Regions from separate parts of the Streptomyces purpurascens genome, predicted to be linked through region 2. Evidence: riboswitches for the same ligand, from Rfam matches in the RefSeq annotation. Region 2 holds a riboswitch; each other region holds the start of a gene.

The links. A riboswitch is a leader RNA that binds a small molecule or an ion and turns the genes downstream of it on or off. The one in region 2 is predicted to bind cyclic di-AMP.
Positions count from the first base shown of each region.
Region 1: another riboswitch for cyclic di-AMP. It lies ahead of OHU35_RS36370 (LysM peptidoglycan-binding domain-containing M23 family metallopeptidase); the one in region 2 lies ahead of OHU35_RS17170 (transglycosylase family protein).
Region 3: another riboswitch for cyclic di-AMP. It lies ahead of OHU35_RS06270 (C40 family peptidase); the one in region 2 lies ahead of OHU35_RS17170 (transglycosylase family protein).
Region 4: another riboswitch for cyclic di-AMP. It lies ahead of OHU35_RS31610 (M23 family metallopeptidase); the one in region 2 lies ahead of OHU35_RS17170 (transglycosylase family protein).

Region 1 is NZ_CP108341.1:8,003,614-8,010,929, forward strand. Features, by position in the region: gene OHU35_RS36365 (alpha-galactosidase) at 1-850, shown strand, start outside; cyclic di-AMP (ydaO/yuaA leader) riboswitch at 1,169-1,329, shown strand; gene OHU35_RS36370 (LysM peptidoglycan-binding domain-containing M23 family metallopeptidase) at 1,334-2,257, shown strand; gene OHU35_RS36375 (DUF6250 domain-containing protein) at 2,431-3,147, shown strand; gene OHU35_RS36380 (SGNH/GDSL hydrolase family protein) at 3,293-4,078, shown strand; gene OHU35_RS36385 (TetR/AcrR family transcriptional regulator) at 4,349-4,957, opposite strand; gene OHU35_RS36390 (Glu/Leu/Phe/Val dehydrogenase dimerization domain-containing protein) at 5,044-6,222, opposite strand; gene OHU35_RS36395 (MBL fold metallo-hydrolase) at 6,348-7,316, shown strand, end outside.
Region 2 is NZ_CP108341.1:3,802,485-3,809,800, reverse strand. Features, by position in the region: gene OHU35_RS17190 (SurA N-terminal domain-containing protein) at 1-482, shown strand, start outside; gene OHU35_RS17185 (nucleoside triphosphate pyrophosphohydrolase) at 551-1,573, shown strand; gene OHU35_RS17180 (cytochrome P450) at 1,729-2,994, shown strand; gene OHU35_RS17175 (transglycosylase family protein) at 3,144-4,118, shown strand; cyclic di-AMP (ydaO/yuaA leader) riboswitch at 4,347-4,513, shown strand; gene OHU35_RS17170 (transglycosylase family protein) at 4,518-5,210, shown strand; gene eno (phosphopyruvate hydratase) at 5,476-6,756, shown strand; gene OHU35_RS17160 (septum formation initiator family protein) at 6,877-7,316, shown strand, end outside.
Region 3 is NZ_CP108341.1:1,379,892-1,387,207, forward strand. Features, by position in the region: gene OHU35_RS06260 (ATP-dependent Clp protease proteolytic subunit) at 1-616, shown strand, start outside; gene OHU35_RS06265 (hypothetical protein) at 624-932, shown strand; cyclic di-AMP (ydaO/yuaA leader) riboswitch at 1,278-1,490, shown strand; gene OHU35_RS06270 (C40 family peptidase) at 1,494-1,967, shown strand; gene OHU35_RS06275 (DUF6328 family protein) at 2,051-2,662, shown strand; gene OHU35_RS06280 (ATP-binding protein) at 2,746-3,204, opposite strand; gene OHU35_RS06285 (helix-turn-helix transcriptional regulator) at 3,418-4,278, shown strand; gene OHU35_RS06290 (DUF397 domain-containing protein) at 4,289-4,519, shown strand; gene OHU35_RS06295 (8-amino-7-oxononanoate synthase) at 4,601-5,728, opposite strand; gene bioB (biotin synthase BioB) at 5,879-7,051, shown strand; gene OHU35_RS06305 (adenosylmethionine--8-amino-7-oxononanoate transaminase) at 7,059-7,316, shown strand, end outside.
Region 4 is NZ_CP108341.1:6,922,313-6,929,628, forward strand. Features, by position in the region: gene OHU35_RS31600 (pitrilysin family protein) at 150-1,532, shown strand; gene OHU35_RS31605 (pitrilysin family protein) at 1,529-2,917, shown strand; cyclic di-AMP (ydaO/yuaA leader) riboswitch at 3,121-3,285, shown strand; gene OHU35_RS31610 (M23 family metallopeptidase) at 3,298-4,083, shown strand; gene OHU35_RS31615 (GntR family transcriptional regulator) at 4,276-4,971, shown strand; gene OHU35_RS31620 (HPr family phosphocarrier protein) at 5,119-5,400, opposite strand; gene OHU35_RS31625 (GNAT family N-acetyltransferase) at 5,580-7,316, shown strand, end outside.

The DNA of each region.
Region 1 (7,316 bases), 4.2 Mb from region 2:
ATTCCGCAATCAGCTCGTGCTGAACCTCGCCCGCGAGGACGTCCAGGAGTACCTGTGGGAGCAGCTCGACGGGCTGCTCTCCAGCGCGCCGATCGACTACGTCAAGTGGGACTTCAACCGCTGCTTCACCGACGCCGGCTGGCCGGACGACCCCTACCCGCAGCGGCTCTGGGTCGACCACGTCCGCGCTCTGTACGCCCTGCTGGACCGGCTGCGGGCGGCCCACCCCGGGGTGGCCTTCGAGTCCTGCTCGGGCGGCGGCGGCCGGATCGACCTCGGGGTGCTGGGCCGCACGGACCAGGTGTGGACCTCCGACAACACCGACCCGCTCGACCGGCTCGCCATCCAGCACGGCTTCAGCCAGATCCATCCGGCCCGGGTCATGGCCGCCTGGGTCACCGACAGCCCGAACGCCATGCTCAACCAGCGGGCCAGCTCCCTGCGGTTCCGGTTCGTCAGTGCCATGGCCGGGGTGCTCGGGGTGGGCGGCGACCTCACGCGGTGGACGGCGGAGGAGCTCGCCGAGGCGCGGGAGTGGGTGGGGCTCTACAAGGAGATCCGGCCCGTGGTGCAGCGCGGCGACCTGTACCGGCTGCGGCCCCCGGAGGGCGGCCTGAGCGCGGTGCAGTACGTCCTCGGTGACGAGACCGTCGTCCTCGCCTGGCTCCAGGCGCAGCGCTACGGCGAGCCCGTTCCGGCGCTCCGGCTGCGGGACCTCGACCCGACAGCAGCGTACGAATGCCTCGAAACGGGCGAAGTTCACCGAGGGGCCGTACTGGCACATCACGGGCTGCGAGTCGGTCTGCGCGGGGACCTGGATGCCGCGGTCGTCCGCCTTAAGCGCAAGTAGCCGTTCTGTCCGAATAGGGCGAATAAGGCACTTAAGGTGTTTCGGCATAACGTGCCCCGATCGTAAAGGAGATGAGGTCGGGGTGCGTGACCATCGTCATATTCGTGACGATGTGTTGTCGTCATGTTCACGTAATTCTTGCGTTATTCAGGGGCATTGAGGAAAAACAGAGATCGGAAATCCACGCTCGGTGACGGGAAATGTGCCGACGCGTCAAGAAAAACGCCCTCACAGGCAACCGCAAGCTTGTCCCATTGCGTCTCGGTCGCTTACGTTCCACACCAATCCGGACGGACGCCTAATCCTGCCGCCGCCCGGAGCCCGCACACACTGACCCGTGTATGGCAGGAGCGGGGGACCCACAGGTACGACGCCTGTTCCGGTTCCCGGAACGGCTTGGGGTTCAGCCGCACTTCGGCGCGGCCGGGCATCTCCAGCCCGCACCCGACAGCTCACCTCGCAGGCGCCGGAGAGGAATTCGCCATGCCCGCGAAGGGTAAGCATCGCCGCCCGAAGTCCCAGCGGTTCACCCGCTCCATCGCCGTCGCCGGAACCGGCGGGGCCGCCCTCGCCCTTCCGCTCATGGGGGCCGCCGGCGCCCACGCCGCGACCCCGCAGTCGGCTCCGGAAAAGGCCGTCCAGTCCGCTCCGGCCGCCGAGAAGAAGGCCGCCGAAAAGGCCACGGGCGCCCACACGTACACCGTGAAGGCCGGCGACTATCTCGCGAAGATCGCCGACGACCAGAACGTCAGCGGCGGCTGGAAGAAGCTCTACGCCGACAACCGTGACGCGGTCGGTGCCGATCCGTCGCTGATCCACCCGGGCCTGAAGCTCTCGGTCGGCAAGAAGGCGGCGGGCGAGCCCAAGACGCAGTCGTCCGCGCCCAAGGCGGCCGAGAAGCCGAAGGCGTCGGCTGAGAAGTCGTCCGCCTCCGAGTCCTCCTCGAAGGCCGGCACCGCCGCGAAGCCGGCCGCCGCAAAGCCGGCCGCCGAGGCCTCCGGCTTCAGCCTCCCGGTGGACGGCGCCGCCGTCGGCACCCCGTACCACATGTCCGGCAGCATGTGGTCCAGCGGCTACCACACCGGTGTCGACTTCGTCGTCCCGACCGGCACCTCGCTCAAGGCCGTCGGCGCGGGCACGGTCGTCTCCGCCGGCTGGGGCGGCGCGTACGGCAACCAGGTCGTCATTCAGCTCGAGGACGGCAAGTACGCGCAGTACGCCCACCTCTCCTCGCTCTCCGTCTCGGCCGGCCAGACCGTGACCGCCGGGCAGCAGATCGGTCTGTCCGGTGCGACCGGCAACGTGACCGGACCGCACCTGCACTTCGAGATCCGCACCACGCCGGACTACGGCTCGGACGTGGACCCGGTCGCCTACCTGCGCTCGCACGGCGTCTCCGTGGGCTGACCGATCGCACGACCACCTGCCTGACACGCGGCCGAAGGCCGGACCCCGATCCCCGGGTCCGGCCTTCGGTGTGTGCGCGGCCGCCGATCGGCTCAAGGGATCGACAGGATGCGGCAGTTGGGACACAGTGATCCCGTCGTGAGTGCAAGCGCTTTCTGAAGGAGCTGTGTCCCGTGCCGACCACCCGGAGAACGTTCGGAGCCATGACGGCCGGAGCCGCCCTGGCCGCCCTCGCCCCGGCGGCGACCGCGAGCGCCGCGCCCCGTCACCGCCGCCTGATCGCCCACGACGACTTCTGCCACGGTCTCGCCCAGTGGGTGACCGAACTCCAGGGCGGCGGCACGGTCACCGCCTCGCGCGGTGTCCTGGACATCGACGTGCCGAGCGGAGCGACCGTCTGGTTCCGACGGCGCCTCGAAGGGCCGTACGTCCTCGAGTACACGGCCACGCCCGTCTCCGAGGGCGGGGTCAACGACCGGGTCTCGGACCTCAACAACTTCTGGAACGCGACCGACGTCCGCTCCCCGGACGACCTCTTCGCGACGCCGCGTGGCGGGGCGCTGGAGGAGTACGACCACCTGACGACGTACTACGCCGGGTACGGCGCCAACTACAACACCACGACCCGGTTGCGGCGTTACGTCGGCCAGGCCGGTGTGCGTCCCCTGATCTACGACTACACCGAGCCGCTGCTGGTCCCGGGCGAGCCGAACCGGGTCCGGATCGTCTCCGACGGGTCGACGGTGCGCTGGTGGAACAACGGGCGGCTCGTCTTCGACTACACCGACCCACAGCCGTACACCAGCGGGCACTTCGCCTTCCGGACCGTGTGGAGCCACTTCCGGATCACGGGCTTCCGGGTCTGGCGACTGACCCCGCAACATCCCTGAGGGGCGGCCTATTCCGGAGTTGGCGAACACTTTAGGAGTGGCTTATCTCACCGCCCGTCAACCCCTTCCTACGGTCGCGTAGGTCACATTCGAGGGTGAATCATGAGCGGCTGTGGCAGACGATTCGAAGAGTGACAGCAGAGCAGTGATCGGGTCGTACGTGGCGGTGGGGGACAGCTTCACCGAGGGCGTCGGTGATCCCGGCCCCGACGGGGCGTTCGTCGGCTGGGCCGACCGCTTCGCCGTGCTGCTCGCCGACCGCAGGCCCGAAGGCGACTTCCGGTACACCAATCTCGCCGTACGCGGGAAGCTCCTCGACCAGATCGTGGCGAACCAGCTTCCGAGGGCCGTCGACATGGCCCCGGACCTCGTCTCCTTCTGTGCCGGGGGCAACGACATCATCCGGCCCGGCACCGACCCGGACGAGGTGGCCGAGCGGTTCGAACGGGCCATCGCCCAGCTGACCGCGGTGGCCGGCACGGTGATGGTGACGACCGGGTTCGACACCCGTGGCGTACCCGTGCTCAAGCATCTGCGCGGCAAGATCGCCACGTACAACGGGCATGTCCGGGCCATCGCCGACCGGTACGGCTGCCCGGTGCTCGACCTGTGGTCCCTGCGCAGTGTCCAGGACCGTCGGGCCTGGGACGCCGACCGGCTGCACCTGTCGCCCGACGGGCACACACGCGTGGCGCTCCGCGCGGGGCAGGTGCTCGGCCTCGAGGTGCCGGCCGATCCCGAGCAGGAGTGGCCTCCGCAGCCGCCCCGCGGCACCCTCGACGTCCGGCGGGACAATGTCCACTGGGCGCGGGAGTTCCTGGTGCCGTGGATCGGGCGCCGGTTGCGCGGGGAGTCTTCGGGGGACCATGTGACGGCCAAGGGGGCGCTGTCGCCGGAGGACATCAGGATGCGGATCGGGTCGGTGGCGTGAGGGTGCGTGTGGCGCCTTTCGCCGGGTGGTGGGTCGGGGCCGTGTCGGGGGGTGTCCGTCCTCGGAACGGCGCGATGGGGTTGGACGCCGACTGACTGGCGTTGACGCGCCAACCAGCTGCGGGCGGACACCCCCCGACACGTCCCCTTGCGTAGTCCCCCCCCGCCGCTGCGGGCATGCGTGCCGCTGGGGGCGGCACGGGTGGGCGCGGCGGCACCCCGCTACGCCGGGCTGCGGACCCACCCGGCCCCAGCTCCGACGCTGGGCTGCTTATGGCAAGGCCGCTGATTCCAGACCCAGTTCGCGAGACAGGGCCTCCTCCACCCACTCCTGTGCCCGCGCCCGCGGCACCGCGCCCTCGTAGGACGTCAGCTGGACGGCGAGCCCGTCGAGCAGGGCGGTGAGGCGCAGGGCCGTGCCGTGCGGGTCGGGGCAGTGGAACTCGCCGGCGGCCACGCCCTCCGCGATGACCTCGGCGATGGCCGCCTTCCACTGCCGGTCGAGGTCCTGGGCGACCTCCCGCAGCGCGGGCTCGCGCAGTGCCGCCGCCCAGCCCTCGATCCACAGGCGCCAGCCCTTGGCCTGGCCCGTCGGGGCGTACCACCGTACGGCCGACCGCAGCCGGCGCAGCGCCGACGTACGGCGGCCCAGCAGCTTGCGCAGATGCGCGAGGTCGCCCTCCGCCGCATGCCGGAACGCGGCGGCCACGAGCTGTTCCTTCGTCGAGAAGTGATAGAGGACCAGCGCGTTGCTCACACCGAGCACCGAGGCGATGTCGGCGATTCGGACCGCCGTCACGCCCCGGGCCTCGATCTGCTCGACGGTGGCCCGCAGCAGATCACCGCGCCGTTCCGCCACGCTCAACCGGACTCTCGTCACGCCGTCACCCTACACACGCGCGTGCACCCTCTTGACGTGTGGATTCGGCCGGTCCGGGAGGGGTCGCGCGGCTCGTTCGCCGTCCGTCACCGGTACCAGCCGAAGCACTCCGCGATCACCGGCAGCCGGTCCGCCGCGATCGCGTGCGCGGCTGCTCGCGGCGTCGTGCCGTCGGCCTGTGCGCGGGCCAGCATCCGCTCCACCAGGGCTCGCATCGAGGCGCGGGTGTGGGCGAACGCTTCCTCCGCGTCGGCGCCGATGTCCCCGAAGAGCGTCCACCACCACCAGGCGTTCGTCCCGGAGTTGACCACCACGTCCGGCAGCACGGTCACCCCGCGCGCGGCCAGCAGCAGTTCCGCCTCCGGTCGTACGGGCATGTTGGCCGCCTCGACGACCCAGCGGGCGGTGATCCGCTCCTGGTTCCCGGAGTCGATCGCGTACGAGACGGCCGCGGGTACCAGGACATCCGTGTCGGCCGACAGCCACGCGTCGCCGGGCAGGTCGCGGTCGCCGGGCCGCAGCACGGAGCGGTCCACGGTGCCGTGGGCGTCCCGCGCGGCGAGCAGCGCCTCGACGTCCAGGCCCGCCGGGTTGGCGATCGTGCCCTTGAGGTCGGCGACGGCCACGACCGTGAGTCCCGCGCGCGTGAGGAAGCGGGCGGTCGCCCCGCCCATGGTGCCCAGTCCCTGGAGGGCGACCCGCGTCCCCGTGTACGGCACGCCGGCCCGGTCCAGGGCCGTGAGGGCCGCCTCGGCCACACCGCAGCCGCCGGCCAGCTCGTCGAGACCGATGCCGTCCACCTCGACCGCGAACGCGTCCCCGAGCCGCCGCCGCGCCTCGGCCTCGTCGTCCAGCAGCGGATACACGGCCTGTATGGAGGAGACCAGCCCCGCCTCGGCGGCGGCCCGGTCCACCAGGTCCTGGGTGAGTCCGAGGTCCTCGCCCGTCGTCCAGCAGCTCTCGATGTACGGCCGCATCGCGCGCAGGTAGCGCACGAGCAGGGGGTACGCCTCCGGGTCCCGGGGGTCGCAGTCGATGCCGCCCTTCGCGCCACCGAGCGGGACGTAGCGGCTCTCGGGGTCGTAGTGCAGGGCCTCCTTCATGGTCATCCCGCGGGCCAGGCCGGTGACCTCCTCCAGGGTGCAGCCCGCGCGCATCCGCAGACCGCCGCTGGCGACACCGCGCACCAGCCGGTCGACGACCAGAAAGCCCTGGTGACCGGTGAGGTGGTCGGTCCAGGTGAGGGACAGCAGGGGGCTGGCCATGCGGGCTCCTTCGCCGGGTTACTGAATCACCGGTCAGTATCACCCTCGGAGGGACCCCTGTGTCCCGGTGTTGTCGGAGGGGCCGACCATAATGGAAAGCCTGACCGACTCCACTTGGAGGTACCGTGGCCGGTTTCCGTTCCCTGAGCACCGGGCTCCGTGCGCTGCGGCCCGGGGCGTTCGGCGCGGATCCGCGCGGTGAGCGCATGGCGCGCATCCGCAGATCACCCCATTTCAAGGACGGGGTCTTCCAGAACCCCGGCGGCCCCGCGCGGACCCGGCCCTCGGGCTCCACCCTGGACTTCGCGAAGGTCTTCTTCGACAAGGAGACCCGGCCCCGCCGCAGCCCGAAGGGCACGGTGCCGGTGCACTCCACCACCCTCGCCGACATCGCCCGGCCCCCGGCCACAGGGCTGCGGCTGACCTGGATGGGGCACTCCAGCGTGCTCGCGGAGATCGACGGCCACCGGGTCCTGTTCGACCCGGTGTGGGGCGAGCGCTGCTCCCCGTTCCCCTTCGCCGGGCCCAAGCGGCTGCACCCGGTGCCCCTGCCGCTGGCCGCGCTCGGCCCGGTCGACGTGGTGGTCATCTCGCACGACCACTACGACCACCTGGACATGCCCACCATCAAGGCCCTGGCCGGCACGGACACGCTGTTCGCCGTGCCGCTCGGTGTCGGCGCGCACCTGGAGCAGTGGGGCGTGTCCGCCGACCGGCTGCGTGAACTGGACTGGCACGAGACCACGAAGATCGGCGGCCTCGCCCTGACCGCCACCCCGGCCCGGCATTTCTGCGGCCGGGGCCTGCGCAACACGCAGCACACCCTGTGGGCCTCCTGGGTCGTCGCCGGGGAGGAGCACCGGATCTACCACAGCGGCGACACCGGCTACTTCGAGGGCTTCAAGGAGATCGGCGCCGAGCACGGGCCGTTCGACACCACGATGATCCAGATCGGCGCGTACTCCGACTTCTGGCCCGACATCCACATGACCCCCGAGGAGGGCATGCGCGCCCACCTCGACCTCCAGGGCGGGCCGGAGCACGGCCCGATGCTGCCGATCCACTGGGCCACCTTCAACCTGGCGACACATCCG
Region 2 (7,316 bases):
CGGCCCAGCGGGCGACCGTGCGGAACGACGCCCAGTACCAGCAGGCCATCGCCCGGACCGGCACCCTCACCCGCGACACCCTGCACACCATGATCCTCGACCGGGTGCTGCACCGCGCCGCCGAGGACGCCGGTGTGACCGTCACCCGCAGGGAGATCCAGGAGATGCGGTCCGGCCTGGAGGAGCAGGCCGGCGGCGCCAAGGCGCTGGAGACGACCTGGCTCCAGCAGTACGGCATCCCGCCGGAGCGCCTGGACGAGAACCTCCGCCTCCAGCTCGAGGCCCAGAAGCTCGCCGAGGAACTCCACACCGACACCAGCCGCCCCGAGTTCTGGAAGGCCCTGTCCGACGCCTCCAAGGACCTGAACGTCGACCTCAACCCGCGCTACGGAGCGTGGGACGTCCAGAAGAGCAGCCGCGCCGACGCGAAGACGCCGTGGGTGCGGGACGTGACGGCGGCCCAGACGCAGCAGGGCATGTAGCGCGCTCTCCTCTGCGGGGCCTGTGGATAACTTCGAGGGCTGTCGGCGACGTGGGATAGCTTCGAATCGTGAACGCCAACAGCCCCGAAGCCACCCCGCGACCCGAGCAGGCCGCCCCCGGCACGGCCGCCGCCCCCGGCCGCATCGTCCTGCTCACCACCAGCCACCGCGTCGCCCCCGGCCTGCTGTCCTGGCCCGCCTGGCAGGCACTGCACGCGGCCGACCAGGTGCTGTGCGCGGACGGCACCCACCCGCAGCTGCCGTATCTGCGCGAGGCGGGGATAACCGTCGACGAGGCGTCCCCGGCCGCCCAGGAGCTGGTCGACGCCTGCGCCGGGGGCCGCACGGCGGTCGTCGTGGCGACGGGCGAGGGCGAGCCGGCCCTGACGGACGGCCTGGCACGCCTGGCCGGCACCGGCCGCATCGACATGCCCGAGCTGGAGCTGCTCCCCGCCTCCTACGACCTGCCGGGCGCCCGCCTGCTCGACCTCGTCCAGGTCATGGACCGCATCCGCGCCGAGTGCCCCTGGTCGTCCCGGCAGACCCACAAGGGCCTGGCCAAGTACGGCATCGAGGAGGCGTACGAACTCGTCGAAGCGATCGAGGAGGGCGACCGCGACGAACTGCGCGAGGAGCTCGGTGACGTCCTCCTCCAGGTCGTCTTCCACGCCCGTATCGCCGAGGAGGACCTGGAAGCGCCCTTCTCCATCGACGACGTCGCCGGCGGCATCGTCGCCAAGCTGATCCACCGCCACCCGCATGTCTTCGGCGACGAGACGGCCACCACCCCCGAGGAGGTCAAGGAGCACTGGCTGCGCACCAAGGCGGTCGAGAAGCAGCGCACCTCCGTCACCGAGGGCATCCCCCTCGGCCAGCCCGGCCTGGCTCTCGCCGCCAAGCTGGCTTCCCGGGCCCGCACGGCGAACCTGGACATACCGCTCCCACCCGTCGAAGGCATCGGCTACGACCTCCTGGCCCTGGCGGTCCGCGCCGAGTCGGAGGGCGTGGACCCGGAGGCGGCCCTTAGAGCGGCGGCCCGCGCGTACCGGGACGCGATCAGGGAGAGCGAGGGCTCTGAGAGCGGGTCCTGAGACCGACGGGCGTGACGCGGTGCCCGGCGGTCAGTCCTTCCGCGATCAGTACGCCCTCCAGCACGAGGCCTCCTTGATTCTGGATGCCGTGAGAGTAGCGGGGGCCACTGACAGCGGTGGCCGGCGCGACCTCGCCTGCTGCGTAGGGTCAGGGCATGCAACGTGAAGTGCCCGGGGTGCCCGAACTGTTTTCGTGGGAGTTCGCCACTGACCCCTACCCCGCCTACGCCTGGCTCCGCGAGCACGCCCCCGTGCACCGGACCAAGCTCCCCAGCGGTGTGGAGGCCTGGCTGGTCACGCGGTACGCCGACGCCAAGCAGACCCTCGCCGACAACCGGCTCTCCAAGAACCCGGCGCATCATCACGAACCCGCGCACGCCAAGGGCAAGACGGGGATCCCCGGTGAGCGCAAGGCCGAGTTGATGACGCATCTGCTCAACATCGATCCGCCGGACCACACCCGGCTGCGGCGGCTCGTGTCCAAGGCGTTCACGCCCCGCCGGGTCGCCGAGTTCGAGCAGCGGGTGCAGGAGCTCACCGACGGTCTCATCGACGGGTTCGCGGAGCAGGGGTCCGCCGACCTGATCCACGAGTTCGCCTTCCCGCTCCCCATCTACGCCATCTGCGACCTGCTCGGCGTCCCCCGCGAGGACCAGGACGACTTCCGGGACTGGGCGGGCATGATGATCCGTCACCAGGGCGGCCCCCGGGGCGGCGTGGCGCGGTCCGTGAAGAGGATGCGCGGCTACCTCGCCGACCTCATCCACCGCAAGCGGGAGGTGCTCCCCGCCGAACCCACCCCCGGCGAGGACCTCATCTCCGGTCTCATCCGCGCCTCCGACCACGGCGAGCACCTCACCGAGAACGAGGCCGCTGCCATGGCCTTCATCCTGCTGTTCGCCGGTTTCGAGACGACCGTGAACCTGATCGGCAACGGCACCTACGCCTTGCTCACCCACCCCGAGCAGCGCACCCGGCTCCAGGCGTCCCTCGCCGCCGGGGAGAGAGGCCTCCTGGAGACCGGCGTCGAGGAACTCCTGCGCTTCGACGGCCCCGTCGAGCTCGCCACCTGGCGCTTCGCGACGCAGCCGCTCACCATCGGCGGGCAGCACATCGAGGCCGGCGACCCGGTGCTCGTCGTCCTGGCCGCCGCGGACCGGGACCCGGAGCGGTTCGCCGATCCGGACGTGCTCGACCTCGCCCGCCGCGACAACCAGCACCTCGGATACGGCCACGGCATCCACTACTGCCTCGGCGCCCCCCTCGCCCGCCTGGAGGGCCAGACCGCCCTCGCCACGCTCCTCACCCGCCTCCCGGACCTCCGGCTCGCCGCCGACCCGGCCGAGCTGAGGTGGCGCGGCGGCCTGATCATGCGCGGGCTGCGCACGCTGCCGGTGGAGTTCACGCCCGCCTCAAGGTGACACACCGTCAGGCTTGTGATCTTCACGTGATCTACGCGGCATTAACTTGTGACAAGTGATCGTCTGCCTATACGTTCACCCATCATCGGCGCGGCCTGGGAAATCCACTCCGCCGCGCCGGTCACTGCTGTCTCGCGAAAGGTCTCCGTATGCTCTCCGGGAACGGTCGGCACCGTCGCCCCCGCCAGGCTCCGGCTCTCCTCGTCGCGGCCGGAGTGACCGGCTCCGCCATCGCGATCCCGCTCCTCGGGGCCTCCGGCGCCAGCGCTGCCGACGCCACGACCTGGGACCGGGTCGCGGACTGCGAGACCGGCGGCGCCTGGAGTCAGAACAGCGGCAACGGATACTTCGGCGGCCTGCAGCTGTCCCAGGAGGACTGGGAGAACCACGGCGGCCTCGACTACGCCCCGAGCGCCGACCTGGCCAGCCGTTCCCAGCAGATAGCCGTGGCCGAGAGAATCCTCGCCGACCAGGGAGTCGGCGCCTGGCGTACCTGCGGACTGCTCTCCGGCCTCGAGCAGGACAAGAAGGCGTCCGAGTCGGATGACTCATCCGACTCGTCTGGTTCGTCGGATTCATCCGGATTGCTCGACTCTCTCGGTTCATCTCCTTCGTCGTCCGACTCGCCGTCCCCTGACGAGTCGTCGACCTCGAAGGACGATTCCGCCAAGCCCGACAGGTCGTCCGACTCCGAGGACTCCGCCTCGCAGGATCAGGAGCCCGACAGCTCCCCCTCGGCGACGCCCGACCGTGACAAGTCCGGCAACTCGCAGCAGAACGACGACTCTTCGGCGCTCACCGAGACCGGCACCGACTCCGGCTCCGGCCGTCACCGCGGCCCCAGTGCCGACGAGACCCGCGCGCCCGAGAGCGGCCGTACGGACGAGTCCACGGGTCGTCACGCCTCGCGCGACGACCGCGGCGACGAGGCCTCCGGCGACTCGTCGGAAGGCGCCTACATCGTGGGTATCGGCGACAGCCTCTGGTCCATCGCCGACTCCCTTGACATCAGCGGCGGATGGCACGAGCTCTACGACGGCAACAAGAAGGCCGTCGGTACCGACCCGAACCTCATCCGCCCCGGTCAGACGCTCACGGTAGAGGGCGAAGCGGACGAGAAGTAGCTGTTCGGGCAGTGCGGAAACGGGGGCGGAAGTCGCCCCGAACCCGCGCGAGTTCGCGTCATGTTTCGCGGCGAATGTCCCGTTTAGGGCACGTGAGAGATAGATCTCAGAAGCCCTGATCGTCTTTGAAATTCGGCGGATCGCGTGGCTACGGTCGGGACCGCTCGTCACCACGAGCCCCGGCTGCCGCAACGCCGAATCCTGCCAGCGGCCGTACGGGAACAGTCGTCGCGTCAAGCGCCGTAGGCAGGAGCGGGGGACCCAAGGTAAGTGCCCGACCGGCCAGTTGCGCCGGAAGGGCTTGGGGTGAAGCCGTGTCCCGGGAGGGACGCGGCCGGGCAACTCAACCGGCCCGAACCCGACAGCTCACCTCGCAGGCGTCGGTGAGGGGATCCTTCCATGCTGTTTTCCAGCAAGGGCAAGCACCGCCGTCCGTCCAAGGCCAGCCGTGCCATCGCCGTCGCCGGTGTCACCGGCGCCGCTGTCGCCGCCCCGCTGATGGCGGCCGGCGGCGCTTCCGCCGCCACCGCCTCCGAGTGGGACGCCGTCGCCCAGTGTGAGGCCGGCGGCAACTGGTCCATCAACACCGGCAACGGCTACTACGGCGGTCTGCAGTTCTCCGCCTCCACCTGGTCCGGCTACGGCGGCACCAAGTACGCCGCCACCGCCGACCAGGCCACCAAGGAGCAGCAGATCGAGATCGGCGAGAAGGTCCTCGCGGGCCAGGGCAAGGGTGCCTGGCCGGTCTGCGGCAAGGGCCTGTCGAACGCCAGCGGCGGCGGCTCCTCCTCGGACGACTCCGGCAGCTCCTCGCAGCAGAGCCAGCAGAGCACCGAGTCCCGCGAGACCCAGCAGCAGCCGGCCTCCCGCTCCGACGAGCGCCCGGCCGCGAAGAAGACCGTCACCACCCCGACCGGCAAGAAGGTCAAGAAGGGCGACGGCGAGTACAAGGTGGCCAAGGGCGACACCCTGAGCTCGATCGCGGCGGACGAGAAGGTCGAGGGCGGCTGGGAGAAGCTGTTCCAGCTGAACAAGGACATCGTCGAGGACGCCAACCTCATCTACCCGGGCCAGCAGCTGCACCTGAAGTAAGCAGCGGCCCACCCCCGTCCCCACGGGCTCCCCGCCCCGGCGCGTGTTCCCCCGTACGCGCCGGGGCGGGGTTTTTTCTGCCGGTCTTTGCGTTCCGGCTTTGTTCCGTTCGGAAACAATTTACTCTCGGTTCTGTCCATGGGGTGGGCGACCCGGTGGCCGATCGGCCGGAGCCGGTTAGGCTCATGTCGCGAGCCACCACGGCCCGCACCTCGCCGGGTCCACGCGACCCGCGAACCCGCGTCACATCAAGAAGGAGATGCTCGTGCCGTCCATCGACGTCGTCGTAGCCCGGGAAATCCTGGACTCCCGAGGCAACCCCACGGTCGAGGTCGAGGTCGGCCTCGACGACGGCAGCACCGGTCGTGCCGCCGTTCCGTCCGGCGCCTCCACGGGCGCCTTCGAGGCCATCGAGCTGCGTGACGGCGACTCGAACCGCTACCTCGGCAAGGGTGTGGAGAAGGCCGTCCTCGCGGTCATCGAGCAGATCGGCCCGGAGCTCGTCGGCTACGACGCCACCGAGCAGCGCCTGATCGACCAGGCGATGTTCGACCTGGACGCCACCGACAACAAGGGCTCCCTCGGCGCCAACGCCATCCTCGGCGTCTCCCTCGCCGTCGCCCACGCCGCCTCCGAGGCCAGCGACCTGCCGCTGTTCCGCTACCTGGGCGGCCCGAACGCGCACCTGCTGCCGGTGCCGATGATGAACATCCTGAACGGCGGCTCGCACGCCGACTCCAACGTGGACATCCAGGAGTTCATGATCGCGCCGATCGGCGCGGAGTCCTTCTCCGAGGCGCTGCGCTGGGGCGCCGAGGTCTACCACACGCTGAAGAAGGTCCTGAAGAGCAAGGGCCTGGCCACCGGCCTCGGCGACGAGGGCGGCTTCGCCCCGAACCTCGGCTCCAACCGCGAGGCCCTCGACCTCATCCTCGAGGCGATCAAGGAGGCCGGCTACACCCCCGGCGAGCAGATCGCCCTCGCCCTCGACGTGGCCGCGTCCGAGTTCTACAAGGACGGCGCCTACACCTTCGAGGGCAAGACGCGCTCCGCCGCCGAGATGACCGAGTACTACGCCGAGCTCGTCGACGCGTACCCGCTGGTCTCCATCGAGGACCCGCTGTTCGAGGACGACTGGGACGGCTGGAAGACCATCACCGAGAAGCTCGGCGAGAAGGTCCAGCTCGTCGGCGACGACCTGTTCGTCACCAACCCCGAGCGCCTCGCCCGCGGCATCGACGAGAACGCCGCCAACGCCCTGCTGGTCAAGGTCAACCAGATCGGCTCGCTGACCGAGACCCTGGACGCCGTCGAGCTGGCCCAGCGCAACGGCTTCAAGTGCATGATGTCCCACCGCTCCGGCGAGACCGAGGACGTCACCATCGCCGACCTGGCCGTCGCCACCAACTGCGGCCAGATCAAGACCGGTGCCCCGGCCCGCTCCGAGCGCGTCGCCAAGTACAACCAGCTGCTGCGCATCGAGGAGATCCTCGACGACGCGGCGGTCTACACTGGCCGCAGCGCCTTCCCGCGCTTCAAGGGCTGACCCGGGCTGACCCGTTAAGGGTCAACCCTGAGCCAGTCGTACGTACGTCCCCGTACTCGGTCCCGTACCGTGTCCGGGGACGTACGCGCGTTGGACGGTGGAGCGGGAGAGCGGGGAGACATGGCCGTGAAGGACCGGGACCGTTTCTCCACCGCGACCAGGATCCGGTTGCTCGGCGAGCAGACCGCGGCCCGGGTCTACCGCTCCCAGACCCGGCGCCAGGCCCGCCGCTCCCGGCTCACCGGCCGGGCCGCGCTGCTCGCCCTGGTGATGTGCACGCTGATCGTGGCCCTCGCCTACCCGATGCGGGAGTACGTCTCCCAGCAAGCCGAGATCGACGATCTCCAGCGCGAACAGCAGCAGGCCCGACAGCGTGTCGAACGGCTGCGCGACCAGAAGGCGCGCTGGCAGGACGACGCGTACGCGGAACAGCAGATCCGGCAGCGGTTGCACTACGTCATGCCGGGGGAGACGGGATTCATCGTCGTCGACCCGCACGCGGCGCGGCAGTCGCACGCCGTGCTCGGGACGGCCGACCGCCCCTGGTACGCGAACGTGTG
Region 3 (7,316 bases), 2.4 Mb from region 2:
TCACGTGCTGCCCGAGTTCACGGAACGCACGAGTTCCGGACAACGGACGATGGACCCGTACTCGAAGCTGTTGGAGGAGCGGATCGTCTTCCTCGGGGCGCCGGTGGACGAGATCTCGGCGAACGACGTGATGGCCCAGTTCATGTACCTCGAGCACCAGGCGCCGGACCGCGACATCCAGCTCTACATCAACTCCCCCGGCGGCGCGTTCCACGCGATGACGGCCCTCTACGACACGATGCGCTACGTCACCTGCGACGTGGAGACGGTCTGCCTGGGCCAGGCCGGGGCGGCCGCCACGGTGCTGCTGGCGGCGGGCACGCCGGGCAAGCGATCCATGCTGCCGGACGCGCGCCTGGTGATCCATCAGCCCGCCCTGCCCGAGCCGGTCCAGGGACAGGCCAGCGATCTGGCGATCCAGGCCGACGAGCTGATGCGGATCCGGACCCGTATGGAGGAGATGCTCGCGCGGCACACCGGCCGCACCCGGGAGCAGGTGAGCGAGGACATCGAGCGGGACAAGATCCTCACCGCCCAGGAGGCGGTGGAGTACGGCCTGGTGGACCGGATCGTCCCCAACCGCAAGGCCACCATGGCCGCGCCGACCGGAAGGTGAGCCGCCGGTGCTGCCGCCCGAACTGCCTCCGCTGCCCGCCCTGACCCGAGCGGAGGCGGAGTTGATCGACCGTTACCTGGAGGTCGTGGACCTGCTCGGCCGGATCAACCCGGCGCTGCACGGCGACACCTACCGCGGACTGCGCGCCGCCCAGGCCCTGGTCGGCAAGGCGACCGCGCTGCGCGACGCGCTGGCCCTGATGCACCAGCGGGGCGAGACGGAACTGCACGCCGACACACTGGCCCGGGCCCTGCGGGTGCTGGACGGCGAGCGCCGGACCGCCCGTGTCACCCTGCCCCCGGAGTCCGTCGGTTGACACGGAGCCGGCGGATCCAGCGGCCCGGACGCTCGCTCCGTCGACGCGGCGTCCGGGCCTGAGTCGAAACGGGCCAAACGACGTACCGCTGTTCGGAGTAGACGGGGCACCAATTTTTGGACCGTCACGGTTGCGCGACGCGCACGACGGAGGGGCGGAATGGGACATTCCATCGCTGGTCGGGCGGTGCGCGGCACGGTGGACACCGACTCGAACACAGACGTGTCCACCCGAACGGGTGAGTGGTGAGTAACAACACAAATCCCCGGTTCCGTTGGGATTTCATGACAACCATCAGTCAAGATCCCTGACTGACGACAAGCCCCCGCCACAGCGGCGGGGCGATCCGGGCGGACGCCGAGTCCTGCCGCCGCCTGGATGACCGGTCGACAGGAGTGGATCGGCAGGAGTGGAGGACCCAAGCACGACGGGTCGCCGGGACGGTCACGCCATGACCGGTCCCGAGCAGCCCTTGGGGTGAAGCCGCGTCAGCGGCCGGGCAACTTCGCCAGCCCGAATCCGACAGGTCATCCTTCACAGGCGGCTGACGAAGGGTTGCGCATGACTGCGCTCAATCGTGTCCCGTCGCTCATGGTCCGGGCCGGTACGGCCTCGGCCCTCACCATCGCCGCCGTGGGCGGCTCGATCGTGGCCCCCGGCTTCTCCTCCGAGGCAGCGGCAGCCACGCCGGCGACCAAGGCACTCCAGATAGCGGCCTCGAAGAAGGGATCGCCCTACAAGTACGGCGCCACCGGCCCGCACCGCTTCGACTGCTCGGGCCTCACGCTGTACTCGTTCAAGAAGGCCGGCAAGAAGCTGCCGCGCACGGCCGCCCAGCAGTACAACAAGACCCGCCACATCTCCGCCCAGAACCGCAAGGCGGGAGACCTGGTGTTCTTCCACTCGGGCCGGAACGTGTACCACGTCGGTATCTACGCGGGTAAGAACAAGCTCTGGCACTCCCCGAAGAGCGGGGACGTGGTGCGGCTGCAGAAGATCTGGACCAAGAGCGTCTGGTACGGGCGCGTGAAGTGACCCACCCGGCGTGCGGCGACGCCTGAGACGCGCCGCCGCACGCCGGGAGCGTGACACGGGCTCAAGTGGTTACTCGTCGCGTCATGGCCGAGCACAGTCCCTGCACCGCACGCGGCGAGACGCCACTGCAGCGCGCCGACCGCAACTTCGTCGAGCTGCTCCAGGAACTGCGGGTCACCCAGACGGGCGTACAGATCCTGTTCGCCTTCCTGCTGTCGCTCGCCTTCACCTCGCGCTTCTCGTCCCTCGACACGGCCCAGCGCGTCACCTACGTCAGCACGCTGCTGCTGGCGGTCCTGGCCGCGGCGCTGTTCACCGCGCCGGCCGCGCTGCACCGCTCGCTCTTCCAGCAGGGCGCGAAGCCCCGCATCGTGCAGGTCTCCTCACGACTGGCCACGACCGGCCTGATCGTGCTGGTGTTCGCTTTCAGCGGGTCCGTGCTGCTGGTGGTGGACGTGACGACCGGCCGGGCCGGCGGGATCGCCGCGGGGGCGGCGACCTTCCTGGTCTGCGTCGGCCTGTGGGGCCTGCTCCCCCGGCTGGTGCGGCGGGCGGGGCTGCGGCAGGCGACGAACGGCGGCTGCGGGGAACCGGAGCCCGCTGTCGAGAAGGCGGCGCGCCCTGGCGCCGTCAGGATCCCCGCACCGCGTCGGGGAGGAGCGTCGCGCCGAGAGGCGTCGCTGCGGCGGCGGTGACAGGCTTTGGGGAGAGGGCGGCGCGGACGTCGGTCACGCCGGTGGGGGTGCGCGCGCTCGGGGCCGGCGTGCCGCGGTGAGGCTTACGGCTCCTGCTGTCCCGCCGCCGTCATGGGCTGGGCCGGGACGGTCCACGGAAGTTCGACGGAGATGGTCTTGCCGCCCTCACGGGTGGGGCGGATCCTGAGCCTGCCGCCGCATTCGGCGGTCAGCCAGCGGATGATGACCAGTCCGCGGCCGTTGTCCTGCTGGACGGCGGCGGGGAGCCGTCTGGGGAGCCGTGGGTGGCTGTCCGTGACACCGACGCGCAGCCGTTCGTCGCGGTCGAGCACGACGTCCACCGTGAACGTGGGTGACTGCCCGAAGGTGTGCTGGACGGCGTTGGTGGCGAGCTCGGAGATGATCAGCCGGACGGTGTCGGACACTTCCGTGTCCGCCGGCAGGCCCCACTCCGCCAGCGTGTCCACCACGTAGGCACGCGCTGCGGAGACCGAGGCGGGATCGCTCGGCAGAGTGACGGATGTTTCCAAATGGTCTGCCATGGCGACGTCGTCCCTTTCCCACGGGACCGCAGTCCGACACGGAGCGGATGGTTCGAGTACGGTCCCGGACTGGTGCTTCGCCGCCAGAGTGCCACCAGAACACCCGCGAAGGGCGGCGATCCACCAAGATATGCATATATCTGTCGCCCAAAGCGGTGAACTCTACGACGCGAGACCGTATTGGGGTGGCTCGGAAGGAGTAAGGAGAAGCCCATGCAGCACGGTCCCGCGGTGCGCCGCCGGAAACTGGGCGCCGAACTGCGCGCGCTGCGCACCTCGGCGGGTCTCACCAGCGGTGAGGCGGCCCAGCTGGTGGGCTGGCACCAGTCCAAGGTCAGCCGGATCGAGACGGGCACGAGCGGGGTGAAACCGGCCGATGTGCGGTTACTTCTCGACGCCTACGGTGTGGAAGACTCCCAACTTCGCGAGCTGCTCCTGGTGTTGGCGGAGTCCGACGACGGGGGCGGCCGGCACCACTGGTGGCACGCCTACCGCGGGGTGCTGCCGCCGACCTACCGGGACTTCATCAGCCTGGAGTCCCAGGCCACCGCGATGCGCACGCTGGAGACCACCGTCGTCCCGGGGCTGCTCCAGACGCCCGAGTACGCGCGTGCGGTGACGAAGGCCGCGGTGGAGGGGCTGTCGGAGGACCGGCTCGACACGCTGGTCGAGGTGCGACTGGCCCGCCAGGACGTGCTGCGCGCGGATCCGCCGCTGGAACTGAGCGCCGTCCTGGACGAGGCCGTGCTGCGGCGGGAGGTGGGCGGGCCCGGGGTCATGGCCCGGCAGCTGGAGCGGCTGGTCGAGGCGGCGCGCCTGCCCCAAGTGCGGCTCCAGGTACTGCCGTTCGCCGCCGGGGCACACATCGGCGTCACCGGCCCTTTCGTTGTCTTCTCATTTTCGAGCACTTCTGATCTGAACGTTGTTGTTCTCGACCACTTGACGAGTAGCCTCTACCTCGAGCGGAAAGAAGACCTCCAGGCCTACACGGAGGCCTTCAACGCCCTTCAGATCCACGCCCTTTCGCCCGAGGACTCGTTGGATTACATCGCCGGGACAGCCGCCGGCGCGTAAGGAGGCACCTATGCGTGCACTGCCTCGTCATGTCCCCTCAAGCATCGAACTGCACGGTGTGCGGTGGTTGCGCAGCAGCTACAGCACCGGCGCGAACAACTGCGTCGAGACCGCGTGTCCGGACACCCCGCCCTGGGCCGGACTGCTCGCCGTGCGCGACTCCAAGGACCCGGCCGGGCCCGCGCTGCTCTTCTCACCGGGGAGCTGGGCGGAGTTCACGGCCGCGGTCGACCGCATCTGACCGTTTCTGATCAGCCCGCCATCGTTCAGTCCGCCATCGTTCAGTCCGTCATCGTGTGACGCACGGCCGTGTCACGCCGACTCATGGCCGCGTCTCCCCGATCAGCCGTACAGCGCGTTCGATCTGTTCCCCGGTCAGGTCCGCGCGGGCGGTCAGCCTGAGTCGTGAGATGCCGTCGGGCACGGAAGGAGGACGGAAGCAGCCCACGGCCAGGCCCGCCGCGCGGCATTCGGCCGCCCAGCGCACGGCGTCCTCGGGAGAGGGCGCACGCACCGAGACCACCGCGGCGTCCGGACGTACCGCTTCCAGACCCGCGGCGGTCAGGCGTGCGTGCAGTTCGCTCGCCACCGCGCGGGCCCGTGCCGCCCGCTCCGGTTCGCGGCGCAGCAGCCGCAGGGCCGACAGGGCCGCCCCCGCCGCCGCGGGGGCGAGTCCCGTGTCGAAGATGAACGTCCGTGCCGCGTTGACCAGGTGGTCGATCACCCGGGCGGGGCCGAGGACGGCTCCGCCCTGGCTGCCGAGCGACTTGGACAGCGTGACCGTGACGCCGACGTCGTCGGCGCCCGCCAGCCCCGCCGCGTGCGGGGCGCCGCGGCCGCCGTCGCCGAGGACGCCCAGGCCGTGGGCGTCGTCGACCACCAGCCCGGCACCGTGCTCCCGGCAGGCCGCGGCGAGGGCCGCGAGCGGGGCCGCGTCGCCGTCGACCGAGAAGACCGTGTCGGAGACCGTGATCGCCGCGCCCTCGTGTGTCGAGAGGGCCTTGCGCACGGCGTCCGGCTCGGCGTGCGCCACCACCTGGGTCGTGCCACGGGCCAGCCGGCAGCCGTCGATGAGCGAGGCGTGGTTGCCCGCGTCGGAGACGATCAGAGAGCCGTGCGGGGCCAGCGCGGTGACCGCCGCGAGGTTGGCCGCGTAGCCGGAGGAGAAGACGAGGGCCGCCTCGACACCGCAGAATTCGGCCAGTTCCCGTTCCAGTTCCGCGTGCAGCTCGGTGCTGCCGGTGACGAGCCGGGAGCCGGTGGAGCCGCCGCCCCAGACCCGCGCGGCACGGGCCGCGCCCTCGGTGACCTCGGGGTGCCGGGACAGCCCCAGGTAGTCGTTGCTCGCCAGATCGAGGAGCGGCGAAGCTGCCGGACGGGGGCGCAGAGTCCGTACGAGTCCGGCGCGGCGGCGCACCCGCGCCTGCTCGTCGATCCAGCCGAACGCCATGGGTGGTCCTCCGGGAAATTTGTAGGCAGTGCACAGACACTAGCGGGACCACCAGCAGGTCAGTATGTGGCAATACCCACACCTCGAAGCGACTCTGTTGTACGAACTCTCCTTGGCCCGGAGCGGGTCCGTAGGACAGGATCGGCTCTCATGGACCTGCTGAACACGCTGGTGGACAAGGGGCTTCGGCGCGAGCTGCCGACCCGTGAAGAGGCACTTGCCGTCCTCGCGACGTCCGACGACGACCTGCTCGATGTGGTGGCCGCGGCCGGGAAGGTGCGCCGGCACTGGTTCGGCCGACGGGTGAAACTCAACTATCTCGTCAACCTGAAGTCCGGCCTGTGTCCCGAGGACTGCTCCTACTGTTCGCAGCGGCTCGGCTCCCAGGCCGGCATCCTGAAGTACACCTGGCTCAAACCCGACCAGGCCTCCGACGCGGCGGCTGCCGGTGTGGCCGGGGGCGCCAAGCGCGTGTGCCTGGTGGCCAGCGGGCGCGGTCCGACCGACCGGGACGTGGACCGGGTCTCCGACACGATCAAGGCCATCAAGGACAACAACGAGGGCGTCGAGGTGTGCGCCTGCCTCGGCCTGCTCTCCGACGGGCAGGCCGAGCGGCTGCGCGAGGCGGGTGCCGACGCCTACAACCACAACCTCAACACGTCCGAGGCGACGTACGGGGAGATCACGACCACGCACACCTACGCCGACCGCGTGGACACGGTCGAGAAGGCCCACGCGGCAGGCCTCTCCGCCTGCTCCGGGCTGATCGCCGGCATGGGCGAGTCGGACGAGGACCTGGTGGACGTCGTCTACTCGCTGCGCGAGCTGGACCCGGACTCGGTTCCGGTCAACTTCCTGATCCCGGTCGAAGGCACCCCGCTGGCCAAGGAGTGGAACCTCACCCCGCAGCGCTGCCTCAGGATCCTGGCGATGGTGCGCTTCGTGTGCCCGGACGTCGAGGTGCGCATCGCGGGCGGCCGGGAGGTCCATCTGCGCTCGATGCAGCCGGTCGCCCTGCACCTGGCCAACTCGATCTTCCTCGGCGACTACCTGACCACCGAGGGCCAGGCGGGCAAGGCCGACCTCGAGATGATCGCGGACGCCGGGTTCGAGGTGGAGGGCACCGACCAGGTGACGCTGCCCGAGCACCGGTCCGGCGGCTGCCACGACGGCGGCGGGGTCTGCGGCTCCGAGGGTGGCGGAGGCTGCGGTTCCGACGCCGCCCCGGAGGCCGCCGAGCCCCGTACGGCCGCCGATGCCCGTACCGACCTGGTCGCCGTCCGCCGCCGGGGCGCCGGAACGGACCTCGCGCCCAATGCCTGAGCGGACGGTGCCCGAGCTGACGGTGCCCGAGCTGCTGGAGCTCGACCGGCGGCATGTGTGGCATCCGTACGGCCCGATGCCCGGACGGCAGGAACCGCTCGTCGTGGAGTCGGCGAGCGGGGTGCGGCTGCGCCTCGCCGACGGCTCGGGAGAGCTGGTCGACGGCATGTCGTCCTGGTGGTCGGCGATCCACGGCTACAACCACCCGGTGCTCAACGAGGCGGCGCGCGGGCAACTGGAGCGCATGAGCCATGTGATGTTCGGC
Region 4 (7,316 bases), 3.1 Mb from region 2:
CCGTCCGGGCCCGGCACGGCGGGTCACCGAATCTCGCTCTCCGCGTACGCCCCCGGGAACTTCACCAGCGCTTCGCGCGCTTGCATACAGTGGCAGGACCGGCAGGAATCCGCGGTTGGAACGACCGCACCGCGATCGAAGGGACGTACATGCCCATGGGTCACACGGCCACAGCCCAGGCAGGCTCCGGGGGCCTGACAGCGACCGAGCACCGCCTGGCCAACGGCCTTCGCGTGGTGCTCTCCGAGGACCACCTGACCCCGGTCGCGGCGGTGTGCCTCTGGTACGACGTCGGCTCGCGCCACGAAGTCAAGGGGCGTACCGGCCTGGCTCACCTTTTCGAGCATCTGATGTTCCAGGGTTCCGCCCAGGTGAAGGGCAACGGCCACTTCGAGTTCGTCCAGGGCGCGGGCGGCTCGCTGAACGGCACCACCAGCTTCGAGCGCACCAATTATTTCGAGACCATGCCCGCCCACCAGCTGGAGCTCGCCCTCTGGCTGGAGGCCGACCGCATGGGCTCACTGCTGTCCGCGCTCGACGACGAGTCGATGGAGAACCAGCGGGACGTCGTCAAGAACGAGCGCCGCCAGCGCTACGACAACGTCCCCTACGGCACCGCCTTCGAGAAGCTGACCGCCCTCGCCTACCCGGAGGGCCACCCCTACCACCACACCCCGATCGGCTCGATGGCCGACCTGGACGCCGCGACCCTGGAGGACGCGCGGGCGTTCTTCCGCACCTACTACGCGCCGAACAACGCCGTGCTCTCCGTGGTCGGCGACATCGACCCGGAGCAGACCCTGGCCTGGATCGAGAAGTACTTCGGCTCCGTCGCGGGACACGACGGCAAGCCCGCGCCGCGTGACGGCACGCTGCCGGAGACCATCGGCGAGCAGCTGCGCGAGGTCGTCGAGGAGGAGGTCCCGGCGCGCGCCCTGATGGCCGCCTACCGGCTGCCTCACGACGGCACGCGCGCGTGCGACGCGGCCGACCTGGCCCTCACCGTCCTCGGCGGCGGCGAGTCCTCCCGGCTCTACAACCGCCTCGTACGGCGGGACCGTACGGCCGTGGCCGCCGGCTTCGGCCTGCTGCGGCTCGCCGGGGCGCCCTCCCTGGGCTGGCTGGACGTGAAGACGTCCGGTGACGTGGAGGTGCCGGTCATCGAGACCGCCATCGACGAGGAGCTCGCCCGGTTCGCCGAGGAGGGCCCCACGGCCGAGGAGATGGAGCGCGCCCAGGCCCAGTTGGAGCGCGAGTGGCTGGACCGGCTGGGCACGGTCTCCGGCCGAGCCGACGAACTGTGCCGGTACGCCGTGCTGTTCGGCGACCCGCAGCTCGCCCTGACCGCCGTGCAGCGCGTGCTGGACGTCACGGCGGAGGAGGTCCAGGAGGTCGCCAAGGCCCGCCTGCGGCCCGACAACCGCGCGGTGCTGGTCTACGAGCCCGTCGCCGACGAGGCCGGCGAGGACGCCGACACCATCGAGGACACCGCAGCCGCGGCCACGAACGAGAACGAGGAGGCGGCCAAGTGACCGAGCTCGCCACGATGGACTTCCACCCCCGGCCCCAGGCGGGCGAGGCCAAGCCCTGGGCCTTCCCGGCCCCCGAGCGCGGCACGCTCGACAATGGCCTGACGGTGCTGCGCTGCCACCGCCCCGGCCAGCAGGTCGTCGCCGTGGAGGTGCTGCTGGACGCCCCCCTGGACGCCGAGCCGGCCGGCCTCGACGGTGTGGCCACGATCATGGCGCGGGCCTTCTCCGAGGGCACCGACAAGCACTCCGCCGAGGAGTTCGCCGCCGAGCTGGAGCGCGCCGGCGCCACGCTCGACGCGCACGCCGACCACCCGGGCGTCCGGCTGAGCCTGGAGGTCCCCGCTTCCCGGCTCGCCAAGGGCCTCGGCCTGATCGCCGACGCCCTCAGGGCGCCCGCGTTCGCGGACAGCGAGGTCGAGCGGCTGGTCAACAACCGCCTGGACGAGATCCCGCACGAGCTGGCCAACCCCGCCCGCCGTGCCGCCAAGGAGCTCTCCAAGGAGCTGTTTCCGGCGGGCTCGCGCATGTCGCGGCCCCGGCAGGGCACCGAGGAGACGGTCGCCGCGATCGACTCCGCGGCCGTACGCGGCTACTACGAGAAGCACGTCCGCCCGGCGACGGCCACCGCCGTGGTCGTCGGCGACCTCACCGGCATCGACCTCGACGCGCTGCTCGGCGACACGCTGGGCGCCTGGACCGGCTCCTCGGCCGAGCCGCGGCCGGTGCCGCCGGTGACCGCCGACGACACGGGCCGTGTCGTCATCGTGGACCGCCCGGGCGCCGTCCAGACGCAGCTGCTGATCGGCCGGATCGGCTCGGACCGGCACGACCGCGTCTGGCCCGCCCAGGTGCTCGGCACGTACTGCCTCGGCGGCACCCTCACCTCCCGCCTGGACCGCGTCCTGCGCGAGGAGAAGGGCTACACCTACGGCGTGCGGGCGTTCGCCCAGGTCCTCAGGTCCGCCCCGGACGGGACCGGTGCCGCGATGCTCGCCATCAGCGGCTCCGTGGACACGCCCAACACCGGCCCCGCCCTTGAGGACCTCTGGACGGTGCTGCGCACCCTCGCCGCCGAGGGGCTGACCGACGCCGAGCGGGACGTCGCCGTGCAGAACCTGGTCGGCGTGGCGCCGCTCAAGTACGAGACGGCGGCGGCCGTCGCGAGCACGCTGGCGGACCAGGTCGAGCAGCACCTGCCCGACGACTACCAGGCCGCGCTGTACCGGCAGCTCGCCGCGACCGGCACCGTGGAGGCCACCGCGGCGGCCGTCAGCGCCTTCCCGGTGGACCGTCTGGTGACCGTCCTCGTCGGCGACGCGGCGCAGATCAAGGGCCCCGTGGAGGCCCTCGGCATCGGCGAAGTCGCCGTAGTCGCCGCCGAGTAGCGGGAGACGAGCGCCACGCGCGCGTAGGGGCCCTGGTTGTCTTCTAAGGCGCCAGGGCTCCTTTATGTCCGAATTGGTGCGGGAGTTGCCTGTCTGCCCTGTGGGATGCGCTACAAAAGCCGGGATCCGTTTGGGAATTGAAAGTGGCGCCGCTTAGCGTCGTCCGGGCTGTTCGTCAGGCAGTGCGCCGCACCCGCGGCACCGGACAGTCATCGCCGAGTCCCCGTACGGCGCGAGCCAGGGGAGCCGGGGACCCACCGTAGTCCCTGGGGTGAATCGGACGCCCGCGCGAGTCGCGAGGGGGTCCGTAGGAGACCTTCCTGCTCCGAACCCGTCAGCTAACCCGGTAGGCGAGAGGGAAGGAAAGGACCAGCCACCACATGGCGTTCACGCGCGCCACCGGGAAGCACCGTCGTCCCAGCCGGATCCAGCGCCGCACGGCCCGCGCCGCGGGTGTCGCGGCCCTCGCCACCACCGGTGTCGTCGGCACCGTGGCCGCCCCGGCCTTCGCCGCGGAGCCCGCTGTCGAGCAGACGGGCCTCACCCCGGTCGTCACCATGGGCGACACCGTGGCCCAGAAGATCGACGCCCAGGCCGTCGCCCAGAAGCAGGCGGCCGAAGAGGCCGTCGCCAAGAAGAAGGCCGAGGAGGCCGCCCGCGAGCGCGCCGCCGAGGCGGCCAAGGAGGCCAAGGAGCGGGCCGAGAAGGCCCGCGAGGCCAAGGAGCGCGCCGCCCGCGAGGCCGAGCGCAAGCGCCTCAACACCTTCGTGTCCCCGATCTCCGGCTCGTACGTCTCCACCGGCTACAAGACCGGCGGCGCCGTCTGGTCCTCCGGCAGCCACACCGGTGTCGACTTCCACGCCTCCAGTGGCACGGCCGTCCACTCGGTCGGCATGGGTGAGGTCGTCGAGGTCGGCTGGGGCGGTTCCTACGGCAACCAGGTCGTGATCAAGATGAACGACGGGACGTACACCCAGTACGGCCACCTGTCGTCCAGCAGCGTCTCGGTGGGCCAGAAGGTCACCCCCGGCCAGCAGATCGGCCTGTCCGGCGCGACCGGCAACGTCACCGGCCCGCATCTGCACTTCGAGGCCCGCACCGGCCCCGAGTACGGCTCCGACATCGACCCCGTCGCCTACCTCCGCTCGCACGGCGTGAACGTCTGAACATCCGACGGCGACTGTTCTTCCCGAAAGCCCCGGCTCCCCGAGCCGGGGCTTTCGGCGTTCGCCACGGCCGACTGTCCAAAAAATATCCCTGATTTCCTGCCTGCCGTCGGAAATTCCGGCTCATTGCAATAGAGTCACGGAACACGCGTCGCCAGTCGACGTTTCACGGGGATTAAGGGGAGGTCGGTCATGCGTATTCCCGCGCACTCGGTGTGCACGGCCATCCGGGACGACATCGTCGCGGGTGTCTACGAGCGCGGCAGCCGGCTCACCGAGGAACTCCTCGCGCGCCGCTACGGCGTCTCGCGCGTCCCCGTCCGGGAGGCCCTGCGCACCCTGGAGGCCGAGGGCTTCGTGGTCACCCGGCGGCACGCGGGCGCGTGCGTCGCCGAACCCACCGAGCAGGAGGCCGCCGACCTGCTGGAGATGCGCATGCTGCTGGAGCCGCTGGGTGCCGCTCGCGCCGCCCAGCGCCGCACCGAGGCCCATCTGAAGGTGCTGCGCGGCCTGGTCAGGCTCGGCCAGGAGCGCGCCCGCCGGGGCAACAGCGACGACCTGCGCTCTCTGGGCGGCTGGTTCCACGAGACGCTCGCCCAGGCCTCCGGCAGCCCCGCGCTGACCTCGATGCTCACCCAGCTCCGGCACAAGATCGCCTGGATGTACGCCGTGGAGGCGCCGGCCGGACCCGTGGAGTCCTGGGCCGAGCACGGCGCGATCGTGGACGCGGTGGCGCGCGGGGACAGCGAGCGCGCGCGGGCGGTCACGGCGCTGCACACCGAGCGCGCGACGGCCGCGCACCGGCTGCGTTTCGGCTCCGCCGGGGAGCGCGCCGAGCGTGTGAGGAACTCGCAACATGCCGTAAACACGGCAAGCCTGCGGCATTAACACAGGAGCCGTATACAAAGAGTGGGTAATTCGCGGGGGATTATTTCTGCTGCCCGCCAGCAAGGAATTCACGGGAAAGACGAAGAGCTCGCCCGATGAATTCGGACGAGCTCTTCAGGGTGCGCCGGGTCAGGCGCGGGGAAATACTCAGACGGTCTCGGGAAGCTCCTCGAGCCCCTCGGAGACCAGCTTGGCCAGCCGGTCCAGGGCGACGTCCGCGCCCTCGGCGTCGGAGGCGAGGACGATCTCCTCGCCGCCCTGGGCGCCCAGGCCGAGGACGGCCAGCATGGAGGCCGCGTTGACGGGGTTGCCGTCTGCCTTGGCGATCGTCACCGGGACGCCTGCGGCCGTGGCGGCTCGGACGAAGATGGAAGCGGGGCGGGCGTGGAGGCCCTCGGCCCAGCCGACGTTGACGCGGCGCTCAGCCATGTGTTGCTGCCCTTCGGTGTTCAGGGTTGTCTAGACCAGTTTCCCATAACGTGAAGCTGTGCCGGAGCGGTCCTGATGACCCGCCCCGGGGTGCCGTCGGATCGCGGCCTCGACCCGACTGACGCCCTCCACAGACTGCCTCGCGCCCGCGGTCAGGCGCTAGCCGTACGCTGGGGCGCATGCAGACCTCGCCGGACCGGCACGAGTATCCCGCCCACTGGGAAGCCGACGTGGTGCTGCGCGACGGTGGTACCGCGCGCATCCGGCCCATCACCGTTGATGACGCCGATCGCCTGGTCAGCTTCTACGAGCAGGTCTCCGACGAGTCGAAGTACTACCGCTTCTTCGCGCCGTACCCTCGCCTGTCCGCCAAGGACGTCCACCGCTTCACGCACCACGACTTTGTGGACCGGGTGGGACTCGCGGCCACGGTCGGCGGCGAGTTCATCGCCACCGTACGCTACGACCGGATCGGCGCGGACGGAACGCCCGCGTCGGCACCTGCCGACGAGGCCGAGGTCGCCTTCCTGGTCCAGGACGCCCACCAGGGCCGCGGCGTCGCCTCCGCCCTGCTGGAGCACATCGGCGCCGTCGCCCGGGAGCGCGGCATCCGCCGCTTCGCCGCCGAGGTGCTGCCCGCCAACAACAAGATGATCAAGGTGTTCACGGACGCCGGGTACACCCAGAAGCGCAGCTTCGAGGACGGCGTGGTCCGTCTGGAGTTCGACCTCGAACCCACCGACCGCTCCCTCGCCGTGCAGTACGCGCGCGAACACCGCGCCGAGGCCCGGTCCGTGCAGCGGCTGCTCGCGCCCGGCTCGGTCGCCGTCATCGGCGCCGGGCGCACACCGGGCGGTGTGGGCCGCAGCGTCCTCGGCAACATCCGCGACGCCGGGTTCACCGGCCGCCTGTACGCCGTGAACAAGGCCCTCCCCGAGGAGCAGAAGGAGCTCGACGGGGTGCCCGCCCACCGCTCGGTGCGCGACATCGACGGCCCGGTCGACCTCGCGGTCGTCGCCGTACCGGCCGAGTACGTCACCGAGGTCGTCACCGAGTGCGGCGAGCACGGCGTGCAGGGGCTCGTCGTGGTCTCCGCCGGGTACGCCGAGAGCGGCCTGGAGGGGCGCGAGAGCCAGCGCGCACTCGTGCGGCACGCGCGCACGTACGGCATGCGGATCATCGGGCCGAACGCCTTCGGCATCATCAACACCTCCCCGCGGGTGCGGCTCAACGCCTCCCTCGCCCCCGAGACGCCCCGCCCGGGCCGGATCGGCCTGTTCGCCCAGTCCGGCGCCATCGGCATCGCCCTGCTGTCCCGGCTGCACCGCCGCGGTGGCGGCGTCACGGGCGTGACCGGCGTCTCCACCTTCGTCTCCTCCGGCAACCGGGCCGACGTCTCCGGCAACGACGTACTCCAGTACTGGTACGAGGACCCCGACACCGACGTCGTCCTCATGTACCTGGAGTCCATCGGCAACCCGCGCAAGTTCACCCGCCTCGCCCGCCGGACGGCCGCGGCGAAACCGCTGGTCGTGGTCCAGGGCGCGCGGCACGGAGCCGCTCCCCAGGGGCACGCCGTCCGGGCGACCCGGCTGCCGCACGAGACCGTCTCGGCCCTGCTGCGGCAGGCCGGCGTCATCCGCGTCGACACCATCACCGACCTGGTGGACGCGGGCCTGCTCCTCGCCCGCCAGCCCCTGCCGGCCGGGCCCCGGGTGGCGATCCTCGGCAACTCCGAGTCGCTCGGCCTGCTCACGTACGACGCGTGCCTCGCCGAGGGCCTGCGGCCGCACCCCCCGCAGGACCTGACCACGGCCGCTTCCGCGGCGGACTTCCACGCGGCCCTCTCGCGCGCACTGGCCGACGACCGGTGTGACGCGGTCGTCGTCACGGCCATACCGGCAGTGGGGGAGGTC